4 regions of the Micromonospora sp. NPDC048839 genome follow, and region 4 is predicted to be linked to each of the others. Evidence: riboswitches for the same ligand, from Rfam matches in the RefSeq annotation. Region 4 holds a riboswitch; each other region holds the start of a gene.
The links. Region 4 has a riboswitch for cyclic di-AMP ahead of AB0C25_RS22950 (C39 family peptidase). Riboswitches for the same ligand answer to the same signal wherever they lie in the genome.
Positions count from the first base shown of each region.

Region 1: another riboswitch for cyclic di-AMP. It lies ahead of AB0C25_RS33800 (hypothetical protein); the one in region 4 lies ahead of AB0C25_RS22950 (C39 family peptidase).
Region 2: another riboswitch for cyclic di-AMP. It lies ahead of AB0C25_RS29625 (NlpC/P60 family protein); the one in region 4 lies ahead of AB0C25_RS22950 (C39 family peptidase).
Region 3: another riboswitch for cyclic di-AMP. It lies ahead of AB0C25_RS00370 (hypothetical protein); the one in region 4 lies ahead of AB0C25_RS22950 (C39 family peptidase).

Region 1 is NZ_JBEZGL010000028.1:56,789-64,952, forward strand. It holds gene AB0C25_RS33780 (carbonic anhydrase) at 1-381, opposite strand, end outside; gene AB0C25_RS33785 (alpha/beta hydrolase) at 545-1,492, shown strand; gene AB0C25_RS33790 (AAA family ATPase) at 1,601-3,715, shown strand; gene AB0C25_RS33795 (cation diffusion facilitator family transporter) at 3,823-4,740, shown strand; cyclic di-AMP (ydaO/yuaA leader) riboswitch at 4,852-4,983, shown strand; gene AB0C25_RS33800 (hypothetical protein) at 5,040-6,056, shown strand; gene AB0C25_RS33805 (hypothetical protein) at 6,263-6,763, shown strand; gene AB0C25_RS33810 (SRPBCC family protein) at 7,039-7,506, opposite strand; gene AB0C25_RS33815 (PfkB family carbohydrate kinase) at 7,695-8,164, shown strand, end outside.
Region 2 is NZ_JBEZGL010000020.1:133,618-139,835, forward strand. It holds gene AB0C25_RS29615 (NlpC/P60 family protein) at 1-999, shown strand, start outside; gene AB0C25_RS29620 (N-acetylmuramoyl-L-alanine amidase) at 1,055-3,031, opposite strand; cyclic di-AMP (ydaO/yuaA leader) riboswitch at 3,266-3,401, shown strand; gene AB0C25_RS29625 (NlpC/P60 family protein) at 3,415-4,455, shown strand; gene dcd (dCTP deaminase) at 4,519-5,097, opposite strand; gene AB0C25_RS29635 (pyridoxamine 5'-phosphate oxidase family protein) at 5,197-5,757, shown strand; tRNA gene AB0C25_RS29640 (tRNA-Gly) at 5,996-6,069, shown strand; partial or broken gene AB0C25_RS29645 (hypothetical protein) at 6,165-6,218, opposite strand, start outside.
Region 3 is NZ_JBEZGL010000001.1:69,658-77,821, forward strand. It holds gene AB0C25_RS00330 (FUSC family protein) at 1-321, shown strand, start outside; gene AB0C25_RS00335 (C39 family peptidase) at 336-980, opposite strand; gene AB0C25_RS00340 (TIGR03618 family F420-dependent PPOX class oxidoreductase) at 1,209-1,616, opposite strand; gene AB0C25_RS00345 (YkvA family protein) at 1,648-1,989, opposite strand; gene AB0C25_RS00350 (hypothetical protein) at 2,049-2,846, opposite strand; gene AB0C25_RS00355 (hypothetical protein) at 3,006-3,365, opposite strand; gene AB0C25_RS00360 (MarR family winged helix-turn-helix transcriptional regulator) at 3,482-3,817, opposite strand; gene AB0C25_RS00365 (carbonic anhydrase) at 4,044-4,766, shown strand; gene AB0C25_RS00370 (hypothetical protein) at 4,824-5,843, opposite strand; cyclic di-AMP (ydaO/yuaA leader) riboswitch at 5,848-5,978, opposite strand; gene AB0C25_RS00375 (YibE/F family protein) at 6,145-7,533, opposite strand; gene AB0C25_RS00380 (metal-sensitive transcriptional regulator) at 7,724-8,020, opposite strand; gene AB0C25_RS00385 (copper ion binding protein) at 8,116-8,164, shown strand, end outside.
Region 4 is NZ_JBEZGL010000012.1:125,689-133,852, reverse strand. It holds gene AB0C25_RS22970 (ABC transporter ATP-binding protein) at 1-250, shown strand, start outside; gene AB0C25_RS22965 (bifunctional cytidylyltransferase/SDR family oxidoreductase) at 396-1,907, shown strand; gene AB0C25_RS22960 (CDP-glycerol glycerophosphotransferase family protein) at 1,942-3,630, shown strand; gene AB0C25_RS22955 (alpha/beta hydrolase) at 3,653-4,399, opposite strand; gene AB0C25_RS22950 (C39 family peptidase) at 4,525-5,373, opposite strand; cyclic di-AMP (ydaO/yuaA leader) riboswitch at 5,606-5,747, opposite strand; gene AB0C25_RS22945 (hypothetical protein) at 6,032-6,802, opposite strand; gene AB0C25_RS22940 (acyltransferase) at 6,975-8,164, opposite strand, start outside.

The DNA.
Region 1 (8,164 bases), on a different contig from region 4:
GCGCACCGCCGCCACCGTGGCCTCCACCGCGCCGCACCGCTCGTGCCCGAGGACCAGCACCAGCGGTACGCCGAGCTGACCGACCACGTACTCGATCGACCCGCACACCGCCCGGTCGAGGACGTGCCCACCGGTACGGATCACGCAGATCGCGCCGAAGGTCTGGTCGAAGATCGCCTCCAGCGGCACCCGCGAGTCGATGCAGCCGAGCACCACGGCGTACGGCTGCTGGTCGCCGGAGGCGGCGGCCGCGGCGGCCGTGACGTCGTGCCCGTGGATCGGCTGCCCGCTGACGAACCGCCGGTTACCGGCGAGCAGGTCGGCCAGCGCGGCGCGAGGAGTGCCGCCGGCCTGCCGCCGCTGCCCCGACGCCTCGCCCATGGGCGCTCCCGACGACCCCATGCCGTCCAGCTTGGCCCTCCGGCGGCCACCACGGGCGGGGTCGGGGAATGTCAGCCGCGGCGCGATTGGCGTGGTGTCCTGGCGGGTAGCCGGATATTGGAGGGACTGGTGGGTGGTGCCGGGCGACCCTGGGGAGGTGACGATGCCGGAGCGCTTCGAGGTCGGTATGCCCGACGGTGTACGGCTCAACGTCGAGGCGACGGGGCCGTCGGACGCCCAGGTCACCGCCGTCCTGTTGCACGGCTGGACGTTGGACGGGCGCGCCTGGCACCGGCAGGTCGACGCGCTCACCGCGGCGTCGGTCGGCGGATCGGTGCGGGTGGTCACCTACGACGCGCGGGGCCACGGCCGGTCCAGCTGCATGGCGTTGCCCTCGGCCACCCTGGCCCAACTCGGCGACGACCTGGCGGCGGTGCTCGACACGGTGGCGCCGAGCGGCCCGGTGGTGCTGGTCGGGCACTCGATGGGCGGCATGACGATCATGGAGTACGCCCACCGCCACCCCGCGCACTTCGCCGCCCGTACCGCCGGTCTGGTCTTCGTGTCCACCACCGCCGAGGGGCACACCCACACCGCCTACGGGCTCTCGCCACGGATCGCCCGACTGATCCGGCTGGCCGAGACGACAGGCGCCGGCGTGCTGGCCCGGTGCGGCTCGTGGCGAGCGCCCCGGGCGCTGCTGAACGCGCTGCAACCGAGCATCAGGTGGATGCTGTTCGGGGACCGCTGCGAGCCGGCCGATATCCGGTTGGTGACGTCGGCGGTGGCTCGTGCCTCGCTGCGCTCGATCGGCGGGTTCCGTGCCTCCATCGGCACCCAGCACCGACTGGACACCCTCGGCGCGTTGGCGCATCTGCCGGCCGCCGCCCTGGTCGGCGACCGGGACCGGCTGACCCCGCCGCCCTGCGCCGAGTCGATCGCGGCGGCCCTCCCGGCCACCGAGCTGACCGTCTGCCCGGGCGCCGGACACATGTTGATGATGGAGCGCCCGGACGAGGTCAACGCCGCGCTCACCGGCGTCCTGCGTCGGGTGCTCGGCGGGCCGACGGCCCGGATCGCCGGCGCGACCGCCGCCGGGACGGGTGTCTGAGCGCGTTCCCGCACCTCGGGCGCGGCGGGCACGGCCCGGGGCCGTACCCTTCTGCGGTTGGCTTGCGCGGTTTCCGCCGCCTGCCGGCGACCTTCGAAGGAGCGTGCGTTGACCGACCAGACCGGCCTGGAGCAGGAGATCGCCGTCGAGCAACGACACCTCGACCGGGTGTACGCCCGACTGGCCGAACTGCGGCGCTCGGCGGTCCGCGCCGAGCGTGACGGCTACCGGATCGCCCGGGTGGGCACGTTCGGCGCGTTGGTCGAGCGCGACGCGATGGTCTTCCACGCGGCGCAGCGGCGGCACGTCCTGGACGCCGAGTACGAGGGGTTGGTCTTCGGCCGGCTGGACCTGCGGGACCGGCAGGTGCTGCACGTGGGGCGGCTCGGGATCCGGGACGAGGACGCCAGCACGCTCGTCGTCGACTGGCGGGCACCCGCCGCAGCCGCCTTCTACCAGGCCACGCCGGCGCAGCCACTGGACGTGGTGCGTCGCCGCACGATCCAGTCCCGTGCCGAGCGGGTCACCCGGATCGAGGACGACCTGCTGGACCCGACCGCCGCCCCGGAGGGAATGACTGTCGTCGGCGACGGCGCCCTGCTGGCTACCCTGTCCAAGGCGACCGGCCGGGGCATGCGCGACATCGTGGCGACAATCCAACGGGAGCAGGACGAGGCGATCCGTTCGCCCGGCTCCGGGGTGACGATCGTCGCGGGCGGGCCGGGCACCGGCAAGACCGCGGTCGCCCTGCACCGGGCGGCGTTCCTGCTCTATTCCGAGCGCAGCCGCTACGCCGGGGGCGGGATCCTGGTGGTCGGCCCGTCGGGGGTCTTCGTCGAGTACATCGCCTCGGTGCTGCCCTCGCTCGGTGAGGACACCGCCACCCTGCACTCGCTGGGCACTCTCTTTCCGGGGATGACCGCCACCCGCACCGACCCGCCCGAGGTGGCGGCGGTGAAGGGCTCGCTGCGGATGCGCCGGGTGCTGGAGCGCGCGGTCCGGGACGCGGTGCCGGGCGGCCCGGGTGAGCTGCGGCTGCTCTACCGGGGCACGCTGCTGCGACTGGTTCGGGCCGAGCTGGACCGGATCCGGGACCGCGCGCTGCACCGTGGCGCCCGCCGCAACGAGGTGCGCCGGGCCGGCTTCGACGGGGTGTTCGCCGCGCTCTGGGCGCAGGCCCGCGAGGTGGGCGTTCGCCTGCCGGACCAGCGGACCTTCGAGGCGGAGATCGCCGACCGCGCCGAGTTCCGCGAGTTCCTCAAGGCGTGGTGGCCCCGGCTGCACCCGCGGCACGTGCTCGGCTGGCTGGCCCGGCCGGAGCGGCTGCGCCGGTACGCGGGCGGGATCCTCTCCTCCGCGGAGATCCGGCTGCTCAGCGCCGCGTACCGGAGCCTGGAGTCCGACGGGTTGACCATCGCCGACATCGCGCTGCTCGACGAGTTGGACGCCCTGCTCGGCAAGCCGGCGCAGCCGGCCAAGGCCCGCCGCGACCCGTTCCAGCTCGCTGGCGGCGTACGCGAGTTGACCACCGCGAGCGAGCGGCAGCGGGCGGCTCGGGCGGCGGCCCGGGAGCGTCCGGAGGACTACCGGGACTACGCGCACGTGGTGGTGGACGAGGCACAGGACGTGTCGCCGATGCAGTGGCGGATGGTCGGCCGGCGCGGCAGCCTGGCGTCCTGGACGGTGGTGGGTGACCCCGCGCAGACCGCGTGGACCGGCGACCCGGAGGAGCTGACCCGGGCCCGGGACCAGGCGCTGGGCCGGCGTAAGCGGCACGATTTCACGCTCACCACCAACTACCGCAACTCCGCGGAGATCTTCGCGGTGGCGGCGGCGGAGATCCGCCGGCTCTACCCCGACCTGCCGCTGCCGACCGCCGTGCGCTCCACCGGGGTCGATCCGGTCGAGCTGGTGGTGCCCGCGAGCGGGTTGGAGACCGCCGTCGTGAAGGCGGCCGCCGGGCTGCTGGCCGAGGTTGAGGGCACGGTCGGGGTGATCACGCCGGTCCCCCGCCGCGACGAGGTCGCCGGTTGGCTCGCCGCGCTCGACGCGCCGCGCCTACAGGTGGTGACCAGCCTGGAGGCCAAGGGCATGGAGTACGACGGGGTCGTGCTCGTCGCCCCGAGCGAGATCCGGGCGGATCCGGGTGCGGGCGTACGCACCCTGTACGTGGCACTCTCGCGGGCCACGCAGCGGCTCACCACGATTGATCCAACCGGCTGATCCGGCGCGCCTCGCGTGGCGGACCAGCGGTCCGCGCCACAGTTGCATACATAGCGATGTGAGCATACATTTGACCGGGCCCCAACCGGCGGCGGAAGGTGGATCTCGTGGGCGCAGGTCATGACCACCACCATGGGTCGGTCGCCAATGCCGCACACCAGCACAGGGGCCGGCTCTGGGCGGCGTTCGGGCTGCTCGCCACCCTGATGGTGGTCGAGGCGGTGGCCGCCCTGCACACCGGCTCACTCGCCCTACTCTCCGACGCCGGGCACATGTTCACCGACGTGCTCGGCATCGGGATGGCGCTCGCCGCGATCACCGCCACCCGGCGGGCCACCACCGACCCCCAGCGCACCTTCGGGCTCTACCGACTCGAGGTCCTCGCCGCACTGGCCAACGCCGTTCTGCTCTCCGGCGTCGCGATCTACGTGTTGATCACCGCGATCCGCCGCTTCGGCGACCCGCACGAGGTCGTCGCCGGCCCGATGCTCGTGGTGGCCGTGCTCGGCCTGCTCGCCAACATCGCCGCCTTCGCCCTGCTCCGCGCCGGAGCCCGGGAGAGCATCAACATCCAGGGCGCCTACCTGGAGGTGCTCGGCGACCTGCTGGGCTCACTCGGCGTGATCGGCGCGGCGCTCCTCATCTCCGTCACCGACTGGTGGTGGGCCGACCCGCTGGTCGCCGTCGCCATCGGCGTGTTCATCCTGCCGCGCACCTGGCGGCTGGCACGGGCCGCCGTCCGCATCCTGGTGCAGGCCGCCCCGAAGCACCTCCAGGTGACCGCCGTGCACGACCGGCTGGCCGCGGTCCCCGGGGTGGTCGAGGTGCACGACCTGCACGTCTGGACGCTCACCTCCGGCATGGACGTGGCCTCCGCGCACCTGACCATGGCACCGGGCGCGGAGGTCGGCGCGGTGCTCACCGCAGCGCGTACGGCCCTGCACGACGACTTCCAGATCGAACACGCGACGCTGCAGATCGAGCCCGGCGCCGCCTCCGGAGCCTGCGGCTCGATCGAGTGGTGACACTTTTCTCGTGACGACGTACGCACCGTCCGTCACATCGGCTGCAGCCGCCCCACCCGCACCGGTAGGCTCGGTCCCGGCCTCCACCAGGCGGCGCCCTCCAGGCGCCGGTGGCGGCCGCCGCCTAATCGCCCAACCGGGCGAACCGGGGAACCACGTTCCTGGGGTGTATCCGCGTCAGCGGTAGGGATCTTCCGTCCCGAACCCGTCAGCTAACCCGGTCGGCGGCTGACGGAAGGACATGCGCAGTGGCACCAGCACGACCACCCGCCGCCCGACTGGCGGCCCTGATCGTCGCGATGTTCGCCCTCGGCGTCGCGATCCCGGCCGGCACCGCCTCGGCCGCTCCCCCGACCGGCCTGCGGGCCGCCGCCGCACCCGACTCCGACGAGGAGGGCGGCACCCCCGCGCTCCGCGCCCAACTCGAGGCCGCCAGCAAGGGCTACCTGGACGCGAAACGCGCTCTGGACACCTCCGTCAAGCGGCAGCAGCAGCTCGCCACCCAGCTGAAGGAGATCGAGGTCGAGCTTGCCCAGCGCGACGGCAAGGTCGGTCAGATCGCCGGCGTGGCGTACCGCACCGGCCGGCTCGGCGCGGTGTCGGCGCTGCTCAACAGCAGCAGCCCGGAGGGCTTCATGGACCGGGCCGCCGCCCTGGAGGCGGTGGCCGCCAACGAGGACCGGGTGCTGCGCGATCTGCTCGCCACCAAGGACCAGGCCAACCGCACCCGGACCGCCCTGAACGGCGAGATCACCGAACAGCGCAAGCAGGTCACGGTGATGGCCAAGCGCAAGGACCAGGCCGAACGCGCCCTGACCGTGGCCAACACCCCCAAGCCGCAGACCACCGCCGACAGCGGCTCCAACCGGGGCACCTCCAGCGCCAACGCGAAGGCGGCACCCCGCAACTCCGACGGCTCCTGGCCATCCGAGTCGTGCAGCGTCAACGACCCCACCCCTGCCAACGGCTGCATCACACCGCGCACCCTGCACGCGCTCAACCAGGCCAAGGCCGCCGGCTTCACCAGGTACGTCTCCTGCCACCGCCCCAGCGGGTCCGGTGAACACCCGAAGGGCCGGGCCTGCGACTTCGCCGCCCAGGCGAGCGGATTCGGCGGCAACGCCACCGGCGGCGACAAGACGTACGGCAACAACCTGGCCGCGTACTTCATCCGCAACGCCGACCGGCTCGCCGTGCTGTACGTGATCTGGTACCGGCAGATCTGGCTGCCCAGCAGCGGGTGGAAGTCGTACAGCGGCGCGAGCGGCACCCCCTCCACCGACCACACCAACCACGTGCACCTGTCGGTCTACTGACCCACCCGACGGCTCCCCCGGTCCCGGTCCGGGGTGATCCACTCGCGGTCGCCGACTCCGGGGTGCCCGGACGACGGGATGCCCCGGAGTCGGCGATGTCGTGTTGATCAGGATCGTGTCGCCGGGCGGGGGTACGTCGCCGGGCGTACCCCGGATGTCGTCGGTGGTCGGACGACCTGGCGCGGGTCGGCGGGCAGCATCGCGGTATGCGTCGGATCCCACCCACCGCCCGCAAGGGGCTTCTCACCCTGCACCTGGTTACCTCGCTCGGCTGGCTCGGCGCCGACCTGGTGCTCCTCACCCTCGGCATCGCCGTGCAGCGCGGCGCCGACCCGGCGGTGGTCTACCCGGTCACGGCGCTGGTCGGCACGGTGCTGTTCGCGCCGCTGAGCGTCCTGGTCTGGCTGATCGGGGTCGCCAGCGCGCTCCTCACCCCGTGGGGGCTGTGGCGCCATCGCTGGGTGCTGGCCAAGCTCGTGCTCACCACGGTGCTGGTCGGGCTGGTGTTGTTCCTGCTCACGCCGAATCTCCGGCACGCCGGCGCGGTGGGCGCCGCCCTCCCCGCCCGCGACCGCGTCGACCTGGTCATCGCGCCGGCGGTGTCGACCACCTTGATGATCATCGCGACGGTGCTGTCCACGTACAAGCCGTGGGGCCGACGTCCCGCCGCCCGACCCGCCCTGGCGCGGCACGGCCGCAACCCGTGACCGCGCCGCGGCGACCGCGTTGCCACAATCGCGCTGCCACGACCGCGCTGCCGCAATCGCGTTGCCGCAATCGCGCTGCCACGACCGCGCTGCCACGACCGCGCTGCCACGACCGCGCTAAAACCAGGATGTAGTGGCCTCCCGACGCCCGCAGGCCACTACATCCTGGATCGAGCACGATCATGAGGCGGGGCGGCGGGGCGTGGACGGGTCAGGCCGGGAGCGACGGGGTCGCCGGGGCGACGGGGTCGCCGGGGTGGTGGAGCGTCGGCGGGTCAGGCTGGGGGTGGTGGGTCACCGGCGCGGTCGAGGGCCGGGCCGAGGCGGGCGGCGAGGGCGAGGTGAGCGGCCCGCGCCTGGCGGAACGCGTACCGGAACAGCGGCGTCGGCGCGGTCAGGGTGATCTCGACGTCGATCCGGACCAGACCATCCGGCTCGGCGCGCAGTCGAGTGTGGTTGCGCACCGTGGTGGCGGGCCACTGGCGGGCCACCATGACGATCTCGTCGTGCTCGCTGATCAGCACGTCCGCGTGGTAGGTGGTCCGGAAGCGCAGTGGGCCGGCCACCAGCCTGTCGTTGATCGTGTAGCTGGCCTGGGCGCCGGGTCGGGGCGGCAGTTGGCGGACCTGGACGATCAGCGGATGCAGCTCGCCCTGTCGGGTCAGGTCACTGAGCATCGCCGCCGCGTCGGCCGGCGTGCACCGGGCCTGGACGGTGTAGCTGAAGGTATCGCTGCTGAGCACTCGTCTCCCACCGTCGCGTGTCGCACGATCGTCCCGTACCGATGTCTGCCTGGCAACGCCCGACGGCCGCCGATGCCAGGACGAACCGCGGCCGATGGGATGCCCCGTCGCCAGATGTCGCATTAGGGTCGGTTGGTGAGGAATCACCCAACCGCGCAGGAGGGCGACATCATGAGCGGCGACGACGGATGAGCGGGCACGTGATGGTCTTCGCGCCCACCCCGCAGCTCACGGTCACCGTGGACCAGCCGAACGACCACCCCGAGCTGCATCTGCACCCCGGCGGGCAGGGCGTCTGGCAGGCGCGGATGGCGATGTCGCTCGGTGTCGACGTGGTGCTCTGCGCCGCCCTCGGCGGCGAGATCGGTCAGGTGCTGGAGCCGCTCCTGGTCAGCGAGGGCGTGGACCTCAAGGTGGTGGTCCGTGACTCCGGCAGCGGCGGGTACGTGCATGACCGCCGGGACGGCTCGCGGAAGGAGATCGCCGACATACCGGGGCAGCCGTTGAGCCGACACGAGTTGGACGAGCTGTACAACCTGGCCCTCGGCGAGGGCCTGCGGGCCGCGGTGAGCGTCCTCAGTGGGCCGAACGAGCCGTGGCTGGTCCCGGCCGATCTGTACCGGCGCTTCGCCGCCGACCTCGCCGCCAACGGCGGCCG
Region 2 (6,218 bases), on a different contig from region 4:
ATGCCCCCTCATCGTCACGACCTGTCTGCGTCTGCTCGGCCGGGTGGTCTGCGCCGGGCCGGTCATCGTCTGCTCGTCCTGGTCGCCGCCGCGGTGGTCGGCGCGGGCCTGCTTGCCGCCCCGGTGCACGCCGCGCCCACGGTCGACGAGATTGAGGCGCAGATCGACAAGAAGTGGGAGCAGTTGGAGCCCACTATCGAGCAGTACAACAAGGTCAGGGCGCAGCTGAAGGTCAATCGGCAGAAGTCGGCGGACCTGCAGAAGAAGATCGAGCCGCTGGCGTTGCAGAGCGAGTTGGCGCTCAACCGGGTGGGCGATCTCGCCTCCCGCTACTACATCTCGGGTCCGTCGCACGACATCGGCGCACTACTGGTCAGCGCCAAGCCGGACACGCTCACCGAGCAGCTCACCATCCTCGACCGGCTGGCCGCGCAGGAGCGCAAGGAGGTCGAGGGCGTCCTCGCCGTGCGGGCCAAGTACGACGGCGAGAAGCAGAAGCTGGACTCCCTGATCGCCACTCAGACCAAGCAGCAGAACGAGTTGGCGGCCAAGAAGAAGCAGATCGACGCCGAGATCAAGCAGCTTGAGGCGTCGATGCCGAAGACGACGGTCAAGACCGCCGGCTGCCCGACCATCAACGGTGTGCTTGCCGTGGCCGCCCAGAAGGCGATCAAGACCGCCTGCCAGCAGGTCGGCGATCCGTACGTCTGGGGTGCCACCGGCCCGAACTCGTTCGACTGCTCGGGGCTGACCCAGTACGCCTACAGGTCGGCCGGGATCTCCCTCACCCACCACACGGGAGACCAGTGGAACGAGGGCAAGGCCGTGGCGCGAGCCGAGGCCCGCCCCGGTGACCTGGTCTTCTTCTACTCGGGCCTGAGTCATGTCGGGTTGTATCTGGGTAACAACCAGATGGTGCACGCGCCACGTGCCGGTAAACCGGTGCAGGTGTCCAGCATCAACACCATGCCCGTCGCCGGGTTCCGCAGACCTGGCTGATCCACCCCGTGCGACACGACGGCCCCCGGTCACCGACCGGGGGCCGTCGTCGTGGTCAGCGGGGTGCGCCCACCGGGGACGGCAGGAGCTGCACGTCGGCCAGGTCGACGTACATGATGCGGTGGCCGAACTGGATCTGCGCGTACCTGTTCTTGCCGCGGATCACCGTCCAGTCACCGGGCGAGGAGCCGTCGACAGTGCTGGCCCGGTAGTACTCGCCCGGCAGCACCGCGCCGACGGCGTACCGCTGCCCGGCGGCAAGGGTGTACTGCAGTGGCGAGATCGTCTGGTAGGGCACGCCGGTCGGGTAGGCCGCCTGTTCCGGGTAGGCCCGTCCGTACACCGGGATGGTGGCTCGGCCGGGCTTCGGGGTGGCCACCAGTCCGACCGTCCAGCTGGCGGTGGGCGCGGACGCCGGGTTGTGGAACCAGGCCCGTTGCCCGAGATACCAGATCGCCGTCCAGTCGCCCTGCCGACCGGCCAGCGCGTACGTCTGCCCGGCGGAGGCGCGGGCGCCGTGATCCGACACCTCCATGGTGTTCGGGGTGCCGTCGGGGCGGAGCGCGATGTCGTTCACCAGTGGCGCGTCCGCGGCCGGCGCGGAGCGCAGCACCACCGCCGAGGAGCCGCGTGGCGCGCACGGCATGCCGGCGGTGACGCAGCCGACGAACGCCGGCTGGTTGGTGGCGAAGTCCGGGTCGATCCGGACCAGACCGGTGGCCGGGGTACCGGTGTCCAACCGGGGCGCGTGCAGCAGCTCGAAGTAGTGGTTCCAGTCCCAGTACGGGCCGGTGTCCCAGTGCATTCCTCGGACGTTCGCGGCGATGGTGCCGGGCACGTTGTCGTGGCCGATGATGTGCTGGCGATCCAGCGGGACGCCCAGCCGCAGCGCGAGGTGTCGGACCAGCTTCGCCGAGGTCCGGTACATCGCCTCGGTGTACCAGGTGCCCTGCGCCGCGAAGCCCTCGTGCTCCAGCCCGACCGCCTTGGCGTTGACGTACCAGTTGCCGGCGTGCCAGGCGACGTCCTTGGTCTTGACGTGCTGGGCGATGTGCCCGTCCACCGAGCGCAGCGTGTAGTGCCAGCTCACGTAGGTCGGGTCCGAGACGAGTCGCAGGGTGGTGGCCCAGCTTCCCTCGGTGTCGTGGATGACGATGTACTCGATCTTCTGCCGGGCGGGCCGGTCGGACAGGTCGTGGTTGCCGTAGTCCCCGTCGCCGAACGCCGCGTAGGGAGCCGGGATCCACTCGCAGGAGATGGTCCGGGGGCATTCCAGTCCGTCCGGGCGGGCGAGCCGACGCAGACCCAGTCGGTCCAGCCACGATCGCTGCGGCCGGATCGCCCGGGCCGGCAGCGTGATCCGTTGGCCGTCGTCGGTCACCCGCGACGCGCCGCTGCCGATGGTGGTGAAGACCTCGTCGGCGAAGGCCGCCGCGGCGTCTGCGCTGTCCGCGCCGGCGTAGCGGGCCACCGCGCCGTACCAGCTGGCCGGGTCGGTGCCGGCCCCGACCGGCGCGCCCAACTCCCGCTGGTACGAGGCCAGCAGCGCGGCCCCGCCCCGGATGTTGGCGTCGGCGTCGGTGCGCAGCGCGTCGGGGTTCGCGCCGGTCAGCGCGGCGGCGGCATCCACGGTCTGCAACGCTCCGGCGGGTGGCGCCGGGTCCTCGGCCGGCGGGGGCGCGGGTGCCAGCGCGCTACGGGAGTCGTCGCCACGCGGGTCCTCGGCGCCGGTGTCGTGGTGGCCGCCCACGGGCAGGGCGGCCACGTGTCGGGCGGCGGTCAGGTGCATGGGGCCGTAGCCGCCGCTGGTGCTGGGTGTGCCGGCGTTGCTGTCCCAGCGGGACTCCAGGTAGGAGACGCCGAGCAGCACGTCGGTCGGTACGCCGTACTCGGCCGCCGCGGCGGCGTACCGCTGCTGGCGGTCGGCCGTCGGTGTGGCGGCGGTGGCGGGTGGTGGGACCGCGGTCGCGGCGGCGACCACGGCGGCGGCGAGCAGCGCACGCCGGCCGAGGAGCAGGGTTGGATGGTGCATCGAACCCCCCAGATCTCGCGGGTGAAGATGTGGTCACCCTCGCGCCGCCCGGGAGTCCGCGTCAATACCTTTCTATGTGTCGACTCCTTGGGAAAGAATTCTTCACGTACGGCCGGTGATCCTCTCCGATCGGTACGGAGTGTCACGGCCGCACGGGTTGCGGAGTGGTAACAAGCGTCTCTACTCTGGTCATTCGTCGGCCCGATAGCAGCTCCGTCCAGCCCGGGCGGTAACGGACCGACACCGCCGAGTCGTTTCCGAACGAACCGGGGACCCATGTCCCCCGGGGTGAATCCGCAGTCACTGCGGTAGGGCGCCCACTTCCCGCCCGAACCCGTCAGCTAACCCGGTAGGCGGTCAGGAAGAAGGAGTACGGAACCCCGGTGGCACTCCATGCCCCGCGGCCGTCGTCCGAGCGGTCGGCAGCAGCCGGCCCGCCGTCGATCGCGCCGCGCCCACGCTGGTCCCGCTTCACCACCGCGCTCGCCGCACTGGCCGGCGTCGCCGTCGTCCTGACCGGCAGCGCCACCGCGGCCCACGCCGACCCGTCCGTCGCCGAGATCGAACGCCAGATCGACGCCGACTGGAACAAACTCGAACCGGTCATCGAACAGCACAACGCCACCCGCATCGACCTCGCCAACAAGCGCAGGCAGGCCCAGGCGCTGGCCGCCCGGATCACCCCGCTGGAGCGTCAGGTCGACGCCGCGATGGACAAGGTCAGTGCCCTGGCCGTACGCGCCTACAAGGGCGAGAACGTGCTGACCGTCAACGCGGTGCTGGGCAGCCAGTCACCCAGCGAGGTGGTCGGCCAGCTCGAAATGCTCGACCGCTTCGCGCACAACCAGCAGCAGGACGTCCGCGAGGTGTCCGACCTGCGCGACGAGTTGGCCAGGCAGAAGGCGCCGCTCGACGAGATGGTGACCCAGCTGACCCGTACCGAGGCCCAGTTGGCGGCGAAGAAGAAGCAGATCAACGACGAGATCGACAAGCTGCAGAAGCTGCGCCTCAAGGTGTACGGCAGCGGTGGCGGCGGTCCGTTGCGCCCGGCCCCCTGCCCCGGCAGCTATCCCGGTGGCGCCGCCGGCACGGCGGTCAAGTTCGCCTGCGCGCAGATCGGCAAGCCCTACGTCTGGGGTGCCGAGGGCCCGAACTCGTACGACTGCTCCGGGCTGATGCTGGCCGCCTGGGCGAAGGCCGGGGTGTCCCTGCCGCACAACGCCGCCGCGCAGAGCCGCGTCACCAAGAACGTCAGCAAGGGCGACCTGCGCCCCGGCGACCTGGTCTTCTACTACAGCGACATCCACCACGTCGGCATGTACGTCGGTGGCGGCTGGGTGGTGCACGCCTCGCAGGCCGGCCAACCGGTCAAGATGAAGAAGGTCGACGACGGCCCGATCCACAGCTACGGCCGTCCAGGCTGATCCGGTGTGTCGACCGAAGGGCCCGTCGCGATTCGTCGCGGCGGGCCCTCGTCGTTCACGGGGTCAGCGGGTGGGCCAGGTGCGCCAGTGCTGCCAGGCGCGGCTCGGCGTCGGCCCCCGCTGCCCCTGGTAGCGCGAGCCGTAGACCGCAGAGCCGTACGGGTGCTCGGCCGGCGAGGAGAGCCGGAAGATGCAGAGCTGCCCGATCTTCATACCCGGCCAGAGAGTGATGGGCAGGTTCGCGACGTTCGAGAGTTCGAGCGTGACGTGACCGGAGAAGCCGGGGTCGATGAAGCCGGCGGTGGAGTGCGTCAGCAGCCCGAGCCGCCCCAGGGAACTCTTGCCCTCCAGGCGGCCGGCGAGCTGGTCGCCCAGCGAGATGACCTCAAGCGTCGAGGCGAGCACGAACTCCCCGGGGTGCAGCACGAACGGCTCCCCGTCGGGGACCTCCACCGCCGACGTCAGGTCGTCCTGCTGCATCGCCGGATCGATGTGGGTGTAGAGGTGGTTGTTGAAGACCCGGAAAAGCCGGTCCAGCCGTACGTCGATGCTGGAAGGTTGGACCAGGGTGGGCTCGAACGGCTCCAGGCCCAGCGTGCCGGCCTTGATCTCGGAGACCAGGTCGCGGTCGGAGAGCAGCATCGGACCACCTTAGCGGCGGGCCTCAAAACCCCCGAATTCGGTGCCGGTGACCAGCGCGTCGAGGTCGCCGCTCGTACATTTGTTCGATAGAATGCCCACATGGCTTCCTGGTCCGAATTCGCCGCCGACGAGCCCCGACTCGCCGACGGGATCCGTGTTCTCCTCCAGCAGTACGGGCCGGGCTTCGGCTACCTGGCCACGGTCCGTGCCGACGGCGGGCCCCGGGTCCATCCGGTCTCCCCGGTCATCACCGACGAGGGTCTTTTCTGCTTCATCATCGACTCCCCGAAGCGCCGTGACCTCGAACGCGACGGCCGCTACGCGCTGCACTCGTTCCCGCCGGAGGAGAGCGACGACGAGGCGTACGTGGCGGGTCACGCCCGCCCGGTGACCGATCCGGCACGGGTCGCCCGGTTGGCGCAGGGCGCCCGCGCCGAGCCGCAGGTCGACTGGCAGCTGTTCGAGTTCACCGTCGACGTGGCGATGCTGACCCGCCGCGAGCAGCACATCACCGGCGTCCCGGGCCTCGCGCCGGCCCGGCCGGCCGTTCGGGTCTGGCTCGACCCGCATGCCCCGTCGGCGGTGGCGACCGCGCCGCTCACCGTGCCGCAGACCCGCCCGACCCGCCGCAGCCGTGACGTCCAGTGCACGGCCGCCTGACCACGGACCAGGGTCAGCCGAATGCCGGCTCCGTGCGTGACGGAGCCGGCATTCAGCCGTCCGCCCCGCCCCGCCGGCGGCCGCCCGGCATGATCCACTCCGTTTCGGTGATATCGCGGTGTCCCGGCCGCTCGGATGCCCCGACTTTCAGGACCCCGAGTGGATCAACCCGGGCCGAGCGGCGGGCGGGGGTACCTGGGTGCACGGGCTCGACGACTCGGGTACAGTGGTGCCGCTTGCGGGTGTAGTTCAATGGCAGAACATCAGCTTCCCAAGCTGACAGTGCGGGTTCGATTCCCGTCACCCGCTCCACCGCGAAGGCCCTGGCCAGGACTTGCCTCCTGGTCAGGGCCTTCGCCGTCGCTGGCCGCCACCTGACAGGTGCGGGCCGAGAGTGACAGCCGCGCTCAGGTGCGGATCAGAGCGATGATCAGACCGGTTACCGCACTGATGAAGGCGGC
Region 3 (8,164 bases), on a different contig from region 4:
CTGGTCGAGGAGAGCGCCGAGTTGGCCGGGCGGGCCTCCGCGAGCGGGGTCAAGTCGTTCGGCGAGGCGCTCGTCACCGGGTTGCGGACGTCGGCGAGCGACCTGCTCCGGGCGTCCGGTTGTGAAGCCGACGACGCCAACCGGATCGTGCGCCGGGCGGCCGGCGTCGGCGTGGCCGAAGTCCACCCGCCGGTGCGGCGACAACTGCGGCGGATCCGTCCGACCCGGGCCGCCCGGGTTCGTCGTCGTGAGCACCTGGCCGCCCGGATGCGCGACGACAGCCGGGCCGGCCGCCCCGCGAGGGAGCGACCGGCCCGGTGAGCCGTTCGGGTTGGTCAGGAGGAGTAGCCGCGCTCGGCGATCCAGTTGGCGACCTTCGGCAGGCTCATCCAGTACTCGCCGAGCGCCGGGTCGGCCGGGTCGGCGACCCGGATGCTGTCGCCACCGTCGCCGTAGCCGACGAGGGCCACGTAGTGGCCACCCTCGTACGAGTGCGGGTTGCCGTCGGTGTCCACCGTGGTGCCCTTGATGTTGGCCACCACCGGTCGGCCGGCGTCCACCGCGGCCCGCACGTCCCGGCGTAGCTGCTCGACCTGGTCCGGGCGGGCCACCGAGTCACGAATCTCGGTGGTCCGGTACTTGCCGCCGGTCAGCTCGTTCAGCACCCGGGTGGTGTCCAGAGCCGACGGGGTGCCCGCCTCGGTGGTGCCGAGCAGCTTGGCCACCTCGTCCTGGGAGAGCGCCTTGCCCTGGGCGGACAACGCGATACGCGTCGCGGCCGGGCCGCAGTAGAAGAAGTTCGGCTGCGCCTGGTAGTCGACGCTCAGGACCCGCTCGGCGGACCGGTCGGTCTGGCTCGACGAGGTCGGCGCGGCCGCAGCCGGTGCGGCCTGGGCGGCTACCGCCGGGCCGAGGGCACAACCGCCGGCGACCAGCATGCCGACGACGGACAGACCGCTCTTCTGGATGATCGGGTTCATGGTCGAGTCTCCGTTCGGGGGTTGGCGCCTCCTACTGGCGGAGGGCGCAGCACCGGGAATGGCGCTCGGCTCAGCACCGGGGCGACGACCAGCGGGGATCTGGGCCGCTGCCGTACCGGGGACGTAACGGCCCTGCTCCGGCGGGCATTCCGCCGGTCGCGGAGGTGCGGGGGTCGCGAGAGGGTGCAACGACTGCCGGCCGGGCGGGATTCCTGGGTACCTCGGGGGTCAGAGGCTCCCGAGCAGCCCGGTGACGGTGATCTCGATGACGACGCGTTCCGGATTCGGACGTGGGGTGCGATACCGCTCGGCGTAGCGGCGCTCCGCGTCCGCCACGGCGGCCCGATCCGACCGCAGCACCGCGCGGCCCTCGATGGTCAGCCAGCGGCGGCCGTCCACGTGGCAGACCGCCACCGCCGCGCCCGCCGCACCGGCGGCGGCCACCTGACGGGCCTTGCGGGAGCTGCCGGAGGTGATGACCCGGGCCAGCCCGGCCGCCGGGTCGAGGGTCACCCCGACCGGTACGACGTGTGGGGTCCCGTCCGCACGAATGGTGGTCAGGGTCGCGAGGTGCCGTTCCGCGCAGAAGGCGACAACACGCTCGTCGTGCACGTCCAACCGATGATCGCCCGCCATGCCCGTCCCCTGTCCACCGAACCGACCCCGATCATGGCACCTGACGGCGTGCCCGCTCCCGATCGGTCGACGAATCAGGCTGGCCGGGCAGTTGGTGGCCGGCTGCCCGGCGCTTGTGCACCAGCCGGGTGAGGTAGATCAGCGCGCCGGCCAGGACACCCATGTCGTCCAGGTAGATCGGGTCCGGGAGGACGTCGATCGGGAAGATCGTGTAGATCAGCGCGCCGTAGAAGGCGACCTTGCCGCCGGTGCCGAGGCCGGTCAACATCCGCCGCGTACGCACCACCCGCACCGCCAGCACCACGGCACCGACAAGTGTGGCGATGGCCAGGATGCCGGCGATCACCACGAGGACCCACGCCTCTCGGGACATGCCGTCACGCTAACCCACCGGGAGCCGCGCGGCTCAGAACGCGGGCACCGCCGCGCGGCTCAGAATGCGGGCACCGCCGCGCGGCCGCGAGCGGTCACCGTGTTTTCCCGGGTCTGCTCGACCGACGGCTTGACCACCTCGCTGAGCGGCAGCACCGACGCCGACTCGGCGACCCGTCGCCCGGTGGCGGCGTGGGCCTCCTCGCGCAGACTGCGGGCCGCCGCGACGGCCATCTCGGCCGCCCGCCAGGCAACCTGCTCCTGCTCGCGGGCCGCGGCGTGCCGGGCCGCCAGGTTGTCGCGAATCGCCCGCCGCAGCACCAGCTCCTGTGCGACCGGGTGCAGCCGTGGGTCCCAGCCGTCGCGGTGCGCGAAGACGTCGCTGAGCTGCTCCACCGACAACTCCCGCCGCCAGTACGCGTCAAGCGCGGCACGGTGCAGGTAACGCTCGCGGTCTGCGTACTCGGCGGGAGTGCGGGTGGTCTGCGGCAGGGGCATGGCGGCTGCCGCGTCGAGTCGCCGGACGGCGGCCTCGGCCGCCTCGTACGTCTGCCAGGCTGCCTCGACCGCCTCCTGCGCGGCCACCCACTCCGTTCGGCGGCGCTGAGCGGTGGTGGTCGCCCGCGCCGCGGCCACCGCGACCTCCTGCGCGTAGCGGCTCTGCTCCCGCTCCTCCTGCGCCTGTTCGAGTTGGCTCGGCATGGCCGCGCGGCGGATCCGGGCGCCCGGGTCGAGGCGGAGCCGGCCGGGCCGTAGCAGCAGAGCGGCGACGGCGACGCCGACGAACCCGAGCAGGCTCAGCCAGATGACAGCGGCCCGGGACAGGTCGGGCAGGGCGGCGGAGAGGATGGTTTGCATGATCAGCACCTCGCGGTCGAAGGCGGGTATCGACGGGTGGCAGGAGGAGCCCGACGGGAGCGGGCGGCCGGGCGACGGGGTCATCCCGTCGGGGGCGACTCAGCTGCTGTGGCGGACTACCGGAGGCCGGGCAGGGCCCCGGGGATCACCGGGCCAGGATCAGCGGACGGGCGGACCGCGTCGCGCGGGGGTGCCACGGCCGGGATCGATGGCTGGGGCCTGACCCCGGCTCTCCGCGATCGGCGAGGTCTCCGCGGTGGTGCCCGCCGGGTCAGCCGGCCGGACGGCAGCGGGCTGGGCCGCCCGCTCGGTGGCCGGCGCGGCATCGGGGCGGACAGTCGCCACCCGGCTGCTCACGGCACTGGGCCGCAGCTGCGTCGAGGCAGGTGGTGGGGTCGCGGCGAGGGCGCCGCCCAGGCCGACCGCGAGCACCAGCGCGGTGATCGCCAGTCGGGTCAGCTCACGCAGCGACCGCAGCACAGCCCAACGGGCCGGGCGGACCAACACTGCGGACGACACCCGACCAACCTAACGCCTGCCCTGCCGTGGCGCAGCACGGCGACGGCCCGGGAGGCCGTGACCGCCACCACCCTGCGCACTGTGGACGGCGGGTGTCCCACCTGGTGTCGAGTGGGTCAGACCTCGGGGTCGACCTCCGTGGTGGGCGTTTCGGCGAACAGCGCGAGCAGGTCACCGACCTGGCGGTCGGCCTCGGCGGGGTGCCGGAACCGGCCGGCCGGATTGAGGGTGTACTCGTTGCGCCGTCCGACGCGGGTGCGGTGCAGGTAACCCTCCGCCTCCAGGTCGGCGACGATCGCCTGCGCGGCCCGTTCGGTCACGCCGACCTCCGCGGCGACGTCGCGTAGCCGGGCGGTGGGGTCGCGGGCGATGGCCAGCAGCACGTGCCCGTGGTTGGTGAGGAACGTCCAGTTCCGCCCGCCGCCGGTGGCACCCGTCGCGGTGCTCGCCATCGTGTGACCGCCTCTCCGGGCGTCCGCCCTGCCCTCCGGGAGTCTCGCCCGTCGTGCGTTCGGCGCGTCACCCAGGGGTCGAACCGACGTCAACGTATGAAATCTAAATCACGCATACCTTGACGCATCTTAGGGTGCGTGTGACGGTGGAGCCCGAGCCAGCGCCGTCGCCGGCCCGCTGATAAGCCCTCTGACCAGGTCAGACGCATGAAGACGAGGTGCGGGGATGAGTCGTCCTGGAACTCCCGGCGGGCAGCCGGGTCCGCAGCGGATCGCCGACCGGGCGTCCGCGCCCACCGAGCCGGCCCAGGCGTACGCCGAACTGACCGCCGGCAACCGGCGCTTCGTCAGCGGCGCCCCGCGCCACCCCAACCAGGACGCCGGGCGCCGGTCCGCCGTGGCCGACGGGCAGCACCCGTTCGCGGTGATCGTTGGCTGCTCCGACTCCCGACTGGCCGCCGAGATCATCTTTGACCGAGGGCTGGGCGACCTGTTCGTGGTCCGCACGGCCGGGCACACGGCCGGTCCGGAGGTGCTCGGCAGCGTGGAGTACGCGGTGACCGTCCTCGGCACCCCGCTGGTGGTGGTGCTCGGCCACGACTCGTGCGGGGCGGTCCAGGCGGCGCGGGAGACCGCGGCGACCGGCACCCAGCCTCCCGGGCACCTGGGCGCGGTCGTCGATGCCGTGCTGCCCAGCCTGCGCCGGGCCGAGGCCGAGGGCGTGGACGACATCGACGGGATCGTCGACATCCACATCGCGCAGACCGTCGAGACGCTGCTCGGGCAGTCGCCCGTGCTGGCCGCCGAGGTGGCGCAGGGGCGGTGCGCGGTGGTGGGGGTGTCGTACCGGCTCGCCGCCGGGGTGGTGCGCCCGGTGGCCGCCGTACCGGCCGGCTTCGCGACGCTCGGCGTGCCGACCGGGTCGGCCGACCCGGCCGCGGCCGCCTGACACGTCGAGGGCCGCTCCGCGCGACGCGGAACGGCCCTCGACGAAGGATGCTGCGGGTCAGAGCATCGACATGTGCACGTGGTCGGTGTGGTTCGACGGCCCGCTGTACGACTTCCAGCCGGTCGCCGGGAACCAGATCTGCCGGTTCCAGATCACGTAGTAGATGCCGAGCCGGTCCGCGTTGCGGATGAGGAACGCGGCGACGTTGTTGCCGTACGTCCGGGTGTCCTCGTTGTGCCAGGGTGAGAAGCCGCTCTTCTGGAGCGACCAGTCGCAGGCGCGGCCCTTCGGGTGCTCGTACGGTCCACCATTGCGGTGACAGCCGACGAACCGGGTGAAGCCGGCCCGCCGGACCTCCTTGTACGCGTGCAGCGTGCGCGGCGTGACGCAGCCGGACGTGGTGGGGTCCTTCTCGCTACAGGACTGCGCCTTCCAGTCGCCGTCGGCGGTGCGACCCGGGCCGATCTTGGCGACCGGCGAGGTGGCGTCCACCAGGCCACCGGTGAAGCCCTTGCCGCCGACCAGGGCGAGCGCCTTGTCGGCCTCGCTCTTGCGCTTGGCCATCACGGCGGTCTGCTTCTGCTGCTCGCGGACCTCGGTGTCGAGGAGCAGCTTGGCCTGCTCGGCACGGGCCTTCGCCGCGTTGACCTCGGCGAGCTTGTTCTCGTTCACCATGTTGATCTCGTCGAGCATCGCGGCGCGCTGCACGAACGTGTCCGGAGCGTTGCTCTCGAGCAGCATCGCGAGCGCACCGATCCGACCGGTCCGGTACGACTGGGAGGCGATCTGCCCGACCTGTGGCGCCAGCGCGTCCAGGTCGGCCTTGGCCCGGTCCACCGCCACCGCCAACTCCAACTGCCGTTTCTTGGACTTGTCCAGTTTGGACTTGGCGGCGGAGTAGTCGCGGTTCACCTGCTCGATGACGTCGTTGAGCAGCTTGGGCTCGTCGTCCTCCTCGTGCCCGGACGGTGTGGGGGTCGTCGGGGCGGCGTGGGCCGGGAGGGGGCCGGCGAGCACGGTCAGTGCGGCGATCACGGCCACCACGGGTGTCAACCAGCGGCGTAGGGGTGCCGTCACAATGTTCCCTTCCGTCGACCGCCGACCGGGTTAGCTGACGGGTTCGGGGCGGAAGTGGCCCCTACCGCTGACGCGGATTCACCCCACACACCTGGGTCCCCGGCTCGCCGGTTGGCGATTGGGCGGTGGCACCGCAGGCGCCGCTTCGCGCCTTCATCGGTAACCGGCAGCGAGGTTACCCGAGAGTCGACTGGGTGAGCTACGCCTGGATGCCGACCAAAAGTGTCATTTCGCCATAGCGTTGGGTAACCAGTGACGCGGTTCTCAGGGGGGAGACCCGATCTGGTCACGCTGAGGAGTGTCACCATGCCGTATCCGTGCTCCTGTTCGACTCCGGCCACCCGTCGGTGGCGGTGGATGGGGGCGGGGTCCGCGTCTGGTCCGGCTCGTCGGGTCGAGAGGCGCGCGGCGAACTGAGGGCGGCCAGCGCCTCCGCCCGGTCGGCCTGGGGGCGCGGCCGAGCCACCTCGGCGGGCGGCGTGGTCTCGCTCGGCGGCGTGGTCTCGGCGCGCCCGGCGGCGGTCACGATCGCGGCCAGCCCGGTGGTCAGTGGCACGGCGGCGATCAGCCCGAGGGTGGCGACCGCGCTGCGGACGATCTCCTGCGCGAGGAACTCGCTGGTGAGCAACTGCCCGATCGGCCGAGCGTCGGCGGTGAGCAGGAGCAGCAGGGGCAGCGACGCGCCCGCGTACGCCAGCACGATGGTGTTGACAGTGGAGGCGATGTGCGCCCGGCCGACGCGGGTCGCCGCACGGTACAGCTGCAGCCGGGTCAGCCCGGGATTGGCGTTCGACAGCTCGGTGACGGTGGCCGCCTGGGTGACCGTCACGTCGTCCAGCACCCCGAGCGAACCGATGATGATCCCGGCGAGCAGCAGGCCGTGCAGGTCCACGTCACCCTGGAACATCGACAGTGTCGTCGCGTCCTCGCTGCCGAAGCCGGTGAGGTGGGTCGCCGCGGTGGCGACGGTGGCGAGCGCGCCGGTCAGCACCAGGCTGCCCAGGGTGCCGAGCACCGCGACCGAGGTCTGCGCGGTGACGCCGTGGGTCAGATAGAGCACCACGAACATGATCAGGGCGGCGCCGACCACCGCCACCAGGAGCGGTGACCGGCCGGCGCCGATGCCCGGCAGCACGAAGGTGAGCAGGATGGCGAAGCTGGCCGCCAATCCGGCGAGCGCGGCCAACCCCCGCCACCGGCCGAACGCGACGATCGCGGCGGCGAAGACCACCGCCAGCCACACCAGCGGGGTGCCGCGCTGGTGCTCGGCGATGTTCCAGTTGCTGACCGTGGGATCGGTCGGATCGGTCAACTCGACCAGGATGACCTCGTCGCCGACGTCGACACGTGGCGCGCCCGGGCCGTCGGGCACCGGTGTCCGCACCTGCTGGCCGGCTGCGGGTCCGTCGTCCACCCGGACGTCGACAGTGCCGCACGGCCCGGTGCCGACCCTGGGTGTGCCCTCGGGGCTCGACGGCAGCGGCGGGCACGGCTCGGTCACCACCCGGGTCACCGTGCCGGCGTAGCGCGGCACGTCCGCTCCGCCGTCGGTCTGCGGTGCTCCTCCGCGCGGCCAGAGCAGCGCCGCGGCGACCACGGTGGCGACGAAGAGGGGCACCACGGTCATGACGAGGATCCGTCGCACCCGGGGCGGGGCGGACGGAGCGGGGCGGGCGTGGTCGGAACCCAAGTCGAGACTCCCAACGATCCGGTGCGGGATACGTGTCAGCGGGCCGCGCGGTTCAGTGTCCTCGCCGAAAGGCGGCGCGAGGCGCGGCGGATCGCGGACCGACGACCACGCGATCACGGACGGTCAGTGCCCGACCCTGGTTGCCCGGAAACCGACCTCGCGCCGCGGGTGCCGGCACCCGGGCGTGTCGTCAGCTGCGCTTCATCAGCCGGCCGACCGCCGCCATCATCTCGGTGGCCATCTCGTCGGCCCGACCCTCGGCGGCCCCCTCGTGCATGCAGTGCCGGGCGTGCCCGTCGAGCAGCCCCAGCGCCACCTTGTCCAGTGCGGCCTGGATCGCGGAGATCTGGGTGAGCACGTCGATGCAGTAACGGTCGTCGTCGACCATCTTCTCGATGCCGCGGACCTGACCCTCGACTCGGCGGAGTCGCGCGAGCAGCTGGTCCTTGCTGGCGGTGTACCCGCGGATCGGGGTGGGTGCGCTCATGCCGACCAGGATAACCTACCCCCTGGGGGTATGGTACGGTGCAGTCCGGTGGTGATACCCCCACCGGGTACCGGTACGGCGAAGGAGACGATCCGATGGTCAACACGACGTTCCAGGTGCAGGGCATGACCTGTGGGCACTGCG
Region 4 (8,164 bases):
GAAGAAGCACGACGTGCTGCTCATCGACGAGGCGCTCGCCACCGGTGACAAGGGCTTCCGCAAGCGCAGCGAGCAGCGGGTACGGGAGTTGCGGGAGGGCGCGGGCACGGTGTTCCTCGTCAGCCACCAGCTCTCCTCCGTCCGGGACACCTGCGAACGAACGATCTGGCTGGAATCGGGTGTCCTGCGGATGGACGGACCCACCGACGAGGTCATCCGGGCCTACGAGGCGTTCGCGAACAGCAAGTAGACCGCCGGCGAACACCCGGCATCGACACGGCGCCCTGGACCGCGTCGCCCGCGTTGGGGCGGCGCGGTCCGCGCGTTAAGGTTCATTCCGTCGCCGCTCGGGCGGAACCTTCCGTTAACGCATCCCTGAGAGTGAGGATCCGGCAATGACGCAGGACCAGACCACTGGCCCGGACGCCGCAGCGGAGACACCGACGCCGTGGCGGCCCTCGCGGACGGTGGCCGTGGTTCTGGCCGGCGGCACCGGGACCCGGCTGGGCCTCGGCATCCCCAAGCAGCTGCTCAAGATCGCCGGCAAGCCGATCATCGAGCACACCCTGGCGGTCTTCGAGGCGGCACCGGAGATCGACGAGATCATCGTGCTGATGGCGACCGGCCACGTCGACGACGCCCGGCAGATCGTCGAGAAGGCCGGCCTGCGCAAGGTCACCAAGGTGATCGAGGGCGGTGACACCCGCAACGCCACCACCCGGATCGCGCTGGACGCGGTCGGCCCGGAGGACTGCAACATCCTCTTCCACGACGCGGTACGCCCACTGCTCAGCGGGCGGATCGTGCGCGAGTGCGTCAACGCGCTCTGGACGTACGACGCCGTGGACGTGGCCATCCCGTCCGCCGACACGATCATCCAGGTGGACGACAACGACTGCATCACCGACATCCCGGTGCGCTCCCGGCTGCGCCGCGGGCAGACCCCGCAGGCGTTCCGCTCCCCCACCATCCGGGAGGCGTACCGGATCGCCGAGAACGACCAGGACTTCGCCGCCACCGACGACTGCGGCGTGGTGCTGCGCTACCTGCCGGGCACCCCGATCAAGGTGATCGACGGCTCGGACGAGAACATCAAGGTCACCCACCCGGTCGACGTGCACCTGGCGGACAAGCTCTTCCAGCTCGCCGCGGCGCAGGCGCCCCGGCTGACCGACCACCGCAGCTACTCGGAGGAGCTGACCGGCCGCACCATCGTCGTGTTCGGCGGCAGCTACGGCATCGGCCACGAGCTGGCCGAGCTGGCCCGACGCTACGGCGCGCAGGTCTTCCCGTTCAGCCGTTCCAGCACCGGCACCCACGTGGAGCGGGCCGCCGACGTCGAGGCCGCGCTGACGACCGCCTTCGAGGCCACCGGCCGGATCGACCATGTGGTGGTCACCGCCGGGGTGCTGGAGAAGGGCGCCCTCGCCGAGATGGACGAGGAGACGATGGACCGGGTGCTCCAGGTCAACTTCGTCGGCCCGGTGACCATCGCCCGGCAGGCGCTGCCCTACCTCCAGCAGACCAAGGGCCAACTGCTGCTCTACACGTCCAGCTCCTACACCCGGGGGCGGGCCCGCTACGCGCTGTACTCGGCTACCAAGGCGGCTCTGGTCAACCTCACCCAGGCGCTCGCCGACGAGTGGGCCGACGTCGGCGTCCGCGTCAACTGCATCAACCCGGAGCGCACCGCCACGCCGATGCGCACGCGGGCCTTCGGCGAGGAGCCGGAGCACACCCTGCTCGCCGCCGAGGCCGTCGCCCAGTCGTCCCTCGACGTGCTGATCTCCGACCTGACCGGCCAGGTCATCGACGTACGCCGGGCGCCTGGCGACGGTCCCACGCCGAGCGTGCCGGCCCAGAGCGGTCAGGTCGACGCGCCGGTCGGCGCGGCGTCGACGAACTGACACCGACCGGCGGCGGAACCACGAACGGAGCGACATGCGCGGCGACCTGGTCCGAAAGCTGGCCGCCCGGTGCCTGAGCACCGGATTGGCCGTGCTGGCCTTTGTCGTGCTGGCGCTCACCGGCGCCACCGGCTGGGGGCTGGCGCTGGCCGTCGCCGCGCTGGCCGCCTCGGCCGCCGAGCAGCGGATCCGGCCCAACGCCGACCTCGTCGCGGAGACGACGCTGATCGCGGCCGCGATCCTGGTCGGTTACTCCCGGCGGTTGGACGACGGGCTCAACCTGACGCTCGTCGCCACCGCCCTGGTCCTGCTGGGACTGGTGCTGCTGGTGGGGCCCCTGCGTACCGCCGGCAGCCTGGAGATCCGCACGGCCAACCTGCCGGTCCGGGCCTGGACGCCACTGATCGCCGACCGGCTCGGCACCGCCCTGCTCGGGCTGCTCGCCGTCCTTGCGCTCGCCGGCGCGCTCATCCTGCCGGCCGGCGTGGCGCTGGCCGCGAGCCTGCTGGTCGCCGCGGGCACCGGAGTGGTCGCCCTGGACCTGGCCCGGCGGCGGTTCCGGCCGGGAGCCGGCGGCGGGCCGGTGGCCCGGGCACTGCGCCGGCACCAACCGGAGTTCCTGCTCTACTTCTCGGCGCCGCCCGGCTCGGAATACCAGGTCACCATGTGGCTGCCGTACCTGGAGCGAATCGGCCGGCCGTTCCTGGTCGTGCTGCGCGAGCCGGAGTTCCTGGCCCCGATCGCCGCGGCCACCGACGCGCCGGTGGTCTACTGCCCCACCCTGCGGGCCATGGACGAGGCGCTGGTGCCGAGCCTGCGGGCGGCGTTCTACGTCAACCACGGCGCGAAGAACAGCCACTGCATCCGCTTCACCCAGCTCACCCACGTCCAGTTGCACCACGGCGACAGCGACAAGGCGCCGAGTGCCAACCCGGTGTCCGGGATCTTCGACCGGATCTTCGTGGCCGGCCCGGCGGCGATCGACAGGTACGCCCGCGCCGGGGTGCGGATCCCGGCGGACAAGTTCGTGGTGGTGGGCCGCCCGCAGGTGGAGTCGATCGAGGTACGCCCCGAGCCGGCCCGGGGGTTGGCGACGCCGACCGTGCTCTACACCCCGACCTGGACCGGGCACCACGCCGACGCCGACTACTGCTCGCTCCCGGTCGCCGAGGGGCTGCTGCGGCGGCTGCTGGAGCGCGGCGCGACGGTGATCCTGCGGGCCCACCCGTACACGGCGCAGAACCCGGCCTCGGCACGGCAGTTGGGTCGGCTGACCGAGGTGCTCGTCGCCGATCGTGCCCGCAGCGGACGCCAGCACGTCGTCGGCGCGGCGGCCCGCGAGCTGAGCCTGACCGAGTGCGTGAACCGGTCCGACGCGTTGATCTCCGACGTGTCCGGGGTGATCTCGGACTACCTCTACTCCAGCAAGCCGTACGCGGTCACCGACATGGGCGACGAGGGCGACCGGTTCGCCGAGCGGTTCCCGCTGGCCGCGTCGGGTTACGTGCTGCGTCGGGACCTGTCCAACGTGGACGAGGTGTTGACCGCAATGCTGGACACCGATCCGCTGGCCGCGGAGCGCTGGGCCACCCGCCGGCGTTACCTGGGTGACTTCCCCGCCACGTCGTACGCCGAGGCGTTCCTGACCGCCGCGCGCCGGGAGCTGACGGCGACGGAGGACCCCGCGGCCGAACGCTCGCCGCAGCTCTCCCCCCTCGCCTGACCCGGACTGTCCGCCCAGAACCTCAGCGGTACGCGTCCAGCAGCGCCAGCACGGCCGCCGGATTCTCCACGTGCGCGTTGTGCCCGAGACCGGGCAGCGTGGCGACCGGCACGCCGTACTCCTTGAGCTGCGCGTCGGTGACCATCGGGTCGTGCTCGCCGCGCGCCAGCAGCACCGGCACGTCGGTCGCCGTCAGCAACCCGGTCAGGTCGGGCTCGCCGACGGCGAAGGCGTTCGGATCCATGGCGAGCCGCCACCGGCCGTCGACCTGACGAAGGCCGGCGTCCACCACCGGGTGGTCCGGCGGGAGCAGGCCGGCCAACCCGGAGACGCGCAGGTAGCGGCGGGCCGCCTCGGTACGGCTGGCGAACCAGCTCACCGGGCGGGCGGCCAACTCGGCGGCCCGTTCCAGTTCGCCGGGTGACCAGAGCGCCTTGATCCCCAAGCCGACCACCGCGTCCACCGGCATCCCGGCGTCGCGCGCGGCCAACGCGAGGCCCACCACGCCACCCAGCGAGTGCCCGAGCACGACGAGCCGGTCGTCGGGGGCGAGGGTCGGCGCGATCCGCTCGGCGAAGCCGGCGAAGGAGTACGACGGCAGCGGCGACGCCCAGCCGTGGCCCGCGAGGTCCGGTGCCAGCCACCGGCCGGGCCAGTGTTGCTCCAGGTACGGCGCCCAGGGCAACCACACGTCGCCGGTGGCCCCCATGCCGTGCAACAGCAGCAGGACCGGCCGTCGACCGGCGTGACCACCCGATTCATCCACCACGGCCGCAGTCTCCCACGGTTCAGCGCCAGGGACGAGAGTCGTCGACGGGGGCGTACCGCCGTGGACGACGCGACGGGCGCCGGCCCCTCGTGAGGGACGGCGCCCGTGGCGGTCAGCGTGCCGGGTCAGGCGGAGTAGCCCCGGCTGGCGATCCAGTTGGCCAGGTCGATGGTGGTGACCCAGTACGACGGGTCGGCCGGGTTCGCCGAGTCGGCGATGCGTACCGTGCGGCCGTTGTCCTTGTAACCCACGACGGCGATGTAGTGCCCGCCGCCGTAGGAGTGCCAGCCGCCGTCGGTGTCGGTGGCGTCCCCGACGACGTTGGCGACCACGCCACGGCCGTCGGTGATGGCCTTGACGACGTCGGCCTGGAGGCGGTCCATCTGCGCCGGGCTGGGCGCGCCAGCGAACATCCGGGTCCGGTACGGGGAGCCCTTCACCTCGGCGTTGAGCACCCGGGTGGTGTCCTCGGCCGAGTTGGTGCCCATCTCGGTGGTGCCCAGTTCGGCGCCGAGCTCCTCCTGGGTACGGTCGATCCCGGTGGCGCTGAGCGCGTTGCGGGTGGCCGCCGGGCCGCAGTTGTAGTACGTGTTCTGCGCCTCGTACTCGTAGTCGAGCACCTTTGTCGCGGGCGGCTTCGGCCGCTCCGGCTTCCGGGTCAGGTCCGGGTTGCTGCTGGCCTTGGCGGCGGGCGCGGCGGCGCTGGTGGCCGGGGCGGCGCTGCTCGGCGCGGCGCTCGCCGACGGTGACGCGTCCCGCACCTCGCCCCGGGAGGCGGCGACGTCGGTGCGCATCTCGGCGACAGTGGTCGCGGTGCGCTGGCCGGCGGGCGCGTCGTCGGCGGTGGCGAGCAGGGTGCCGGTGGTGGCGGCGAGCACGAGGGCCGCGGCGGAGGCGGCGACGATCTGGTACGGGCGCTCGGTCGCGATGCGGCGGAGCTGACGCTGCATGGTGTGCTTCACGGGGTCCTCCACGGTCGGGGGGAGAGCGGCACACCGGGGCCGGACCGGTATCCGGGCAGGCGCCAGCGCGCGGACGATGGTCCGCGGGTGGTGAACCGCTCAGGGGAAACGCCCGGCGGGGCCGGGCGGTGAGGCGATGACCCGGGGGGTCAGCTCACCGTCTCGTGACGGATGAGCGGGGGCACCGCTGCGCCGTGGAGGCGTGGGAACAGCCGAGGGGTGGAGAGGTGCTGCACGAGGATGGAACTCCTTCCGACACCGCCTACCGGGTTAGCTGACGGATTCGGGCGGGAAGATCGCCCTACCGCGGGCCGTGGCTCGCGGATTCACCCCGGACTTACTGATGGGTCCCCGGTTCGTTCATCACGATTGAGCGGGTCGGCGCGGCGTCGCCTGTTGCGATCGGTTACCGCACCGGACGGGACGACACTACTGGCCCGTTCACACCATGCCAAGCCAGGTTCACCTGCGTAAACCCGAATCGGCGCGGCAATTTCTGCGCGTTCTGCCGCTGACGTGACTCGATGGGACAAGCGGTTACGGTGACGCCTATGGGCGACAACCGGACAGGTCGCCGAAACTGCGGTCAGAATCCCGGGAAGAATCGCGCCGGACGTGCCGGACGCCCGATTTCGCAATCCCGTGACCGGGCTCACACAACGGATCGGACTCAACCCGCACGGGCCGGGCGCCAGCGTGCCACGACGGCGGGACGGGCCGCCCCGCGCACCAGCCGGCGGGCGGGTGCCCGACTCGGCCGCAGCCGGGCCGCTGCCGCGCACGCCTCCTCGGCAAGGGTGCGCGCCGACTCGGCGGCCAGTTCCGCAGCCCGCCAGGCGGCCTGCTCCGCGCTGGCGGCGGCCTGGTGCTCGGCCCGTCTCGCGTCCCGGATCGACCGGCTGAGCAGCGCTTCCTGCTCGACCGGGTGCCGCCGGGGATCCCAGCCGTGCCGGTGCCCGAACACGTCGCTGAGCTGCGCCATGTTCAGGTCGCCCCGCCAGTACGCCGCCGTCGCCGCGCGGTGCAGGTAGCGCTCCCGGGCGGCGTACTCGGCGGGGGTGCGGGGCGTGGCCGGGGTGGGCAGCGCCCCGGACCCCGCGAAGCGGCGCGCGGCGGTGTCCGCCTCGTCGTAGCGCGCCCAGGCGCGTTCGGCCTGCTCCTGACCGGCCAGCCAGGCATCGCGTCGCCGGTGGGCCGTCCGGGTCGCGCCGGCCGCCGCGACGGCCACCTCCTCGGCGTACCGACGCCTGTCGACGATCGCGGCCGCGGCCACCTCACGCGCGGTCGGCACGGCGGGAGACGGGTCGCCGGTGGGCCGGTCCCGTTCGGGCCGGGCGACAAGCACGGCGAGCACGCCCAGCGCCAGCAGGAACAGGGCCGACCAGATGGCAGCGGCCTGCGGTACCTCGGTTACGAACTGGTAGAAGACGGTGGTCTCCATGGTCGGCACCTCGCTGGGCAAGCAGAGCGATGGGGAGCCCCGTCGGCCACCTGGCCACGGTGAGCGCGACCGGAAGCTACGTCCTCACGCTACCGTCGTGCCGACCCGGGCGCATCGACCGCTGGCGTGTCGACGCGCGCCGCGCCGAGCCCTCTGACCAGGGTGGACGGTGTCAGCGGGTGTCCGCGTACGTTGATCGACTGTCGGTCTGGTCGGGTCCGCCGGTTTCGGGGGCGGCGTCGCCGGGGGCCCGGGTTCCGGCCGTGCGTTGTCCGGGGACGGACGCCGATCGGGCCGGGCGGCGCGGCGCGAGCCGGCGCATCATCGGGGTTTCGACGTAGCGATGCAGCAGCCCGGCGAGGAGCAGGGTCACCAGCAGGAAACCGAGCACCACGGCCGGGCCGCGCCATCCCCTGAAGCCGGTCCCCCAGTCGCCGGTGAAGCGCAGCACGCTGGTCATCACCAGCACGTGCACCAGGTAGAAGGCGAAGGAGACCTCGCCGAGCCAGACCAGCGGGCGCGACCGCCACGGCGACCGCCGGTCCCGCACGTCCGCGTCCGCGGCGGCGGTGATCACCAGCAGGTACGCGACCGCGAGCAGCGTGGTCCACAGCTCCGCGGGAATCCACTGCGCGGCCGCCGCCCAGACGCCCACGAAGATGAGGCTGGCCCAGGTCAGCCCGGGGCCACGCCAGAGACCCCGGCGCATCAGCTCGGCCGCCACGGCGCCCAACCAGAACTCCAGCGACCGCACCGGCGGGAAGATCTGGGTGAACCACCACCGGCTCACCTCCGGCACCAGGTGTTGGGCCGGCCAGAGCGCGAGGATCAGCAGTGGCAACGCGACGATCAGCGCCCAGAGCAGCTTCGGTCGGGCCCGGCGCAGCAGCGGCAGCACCAGCGGTAGACAGAGGTAGAAGAAGAACTCGCAGGAGAGCGACCAGCTCACCGTGTTGATGCTGTAGAACCAGCCCGGCCGGGGGTCCCAGGCCTGCAACAGCAGCAGGTTCTCCAACGCGGCGGCAGGCAGGACCGGGTCGGCGAACCACCAGGCGACAAGCACCGTCGCCCCGAACAGCACCAGGTGGTTGGGGTAGATCTTGGCAACTCGTCGCCGCCAGAAGGTGCGCCGGGAGTCGCCCGGGCGGGCCGACCAGACCAGCACGAACCCGCTGAGGATGAAGAAGAACTGCACCCCGGACAGGCCGAGGCTGAAGACCTTGTCGACAACGGCCTTGACGTCCGGCTCGGCGATGATCCGCATGGTGCCCGCGTGGAACCCGAAGACCAGCAGCGCGGCGATCCAGCGCAGCCCGGTCAGCGAGGGCAGCCGGGGCGGCGCGGAGACGGGCCGGGCGGTCG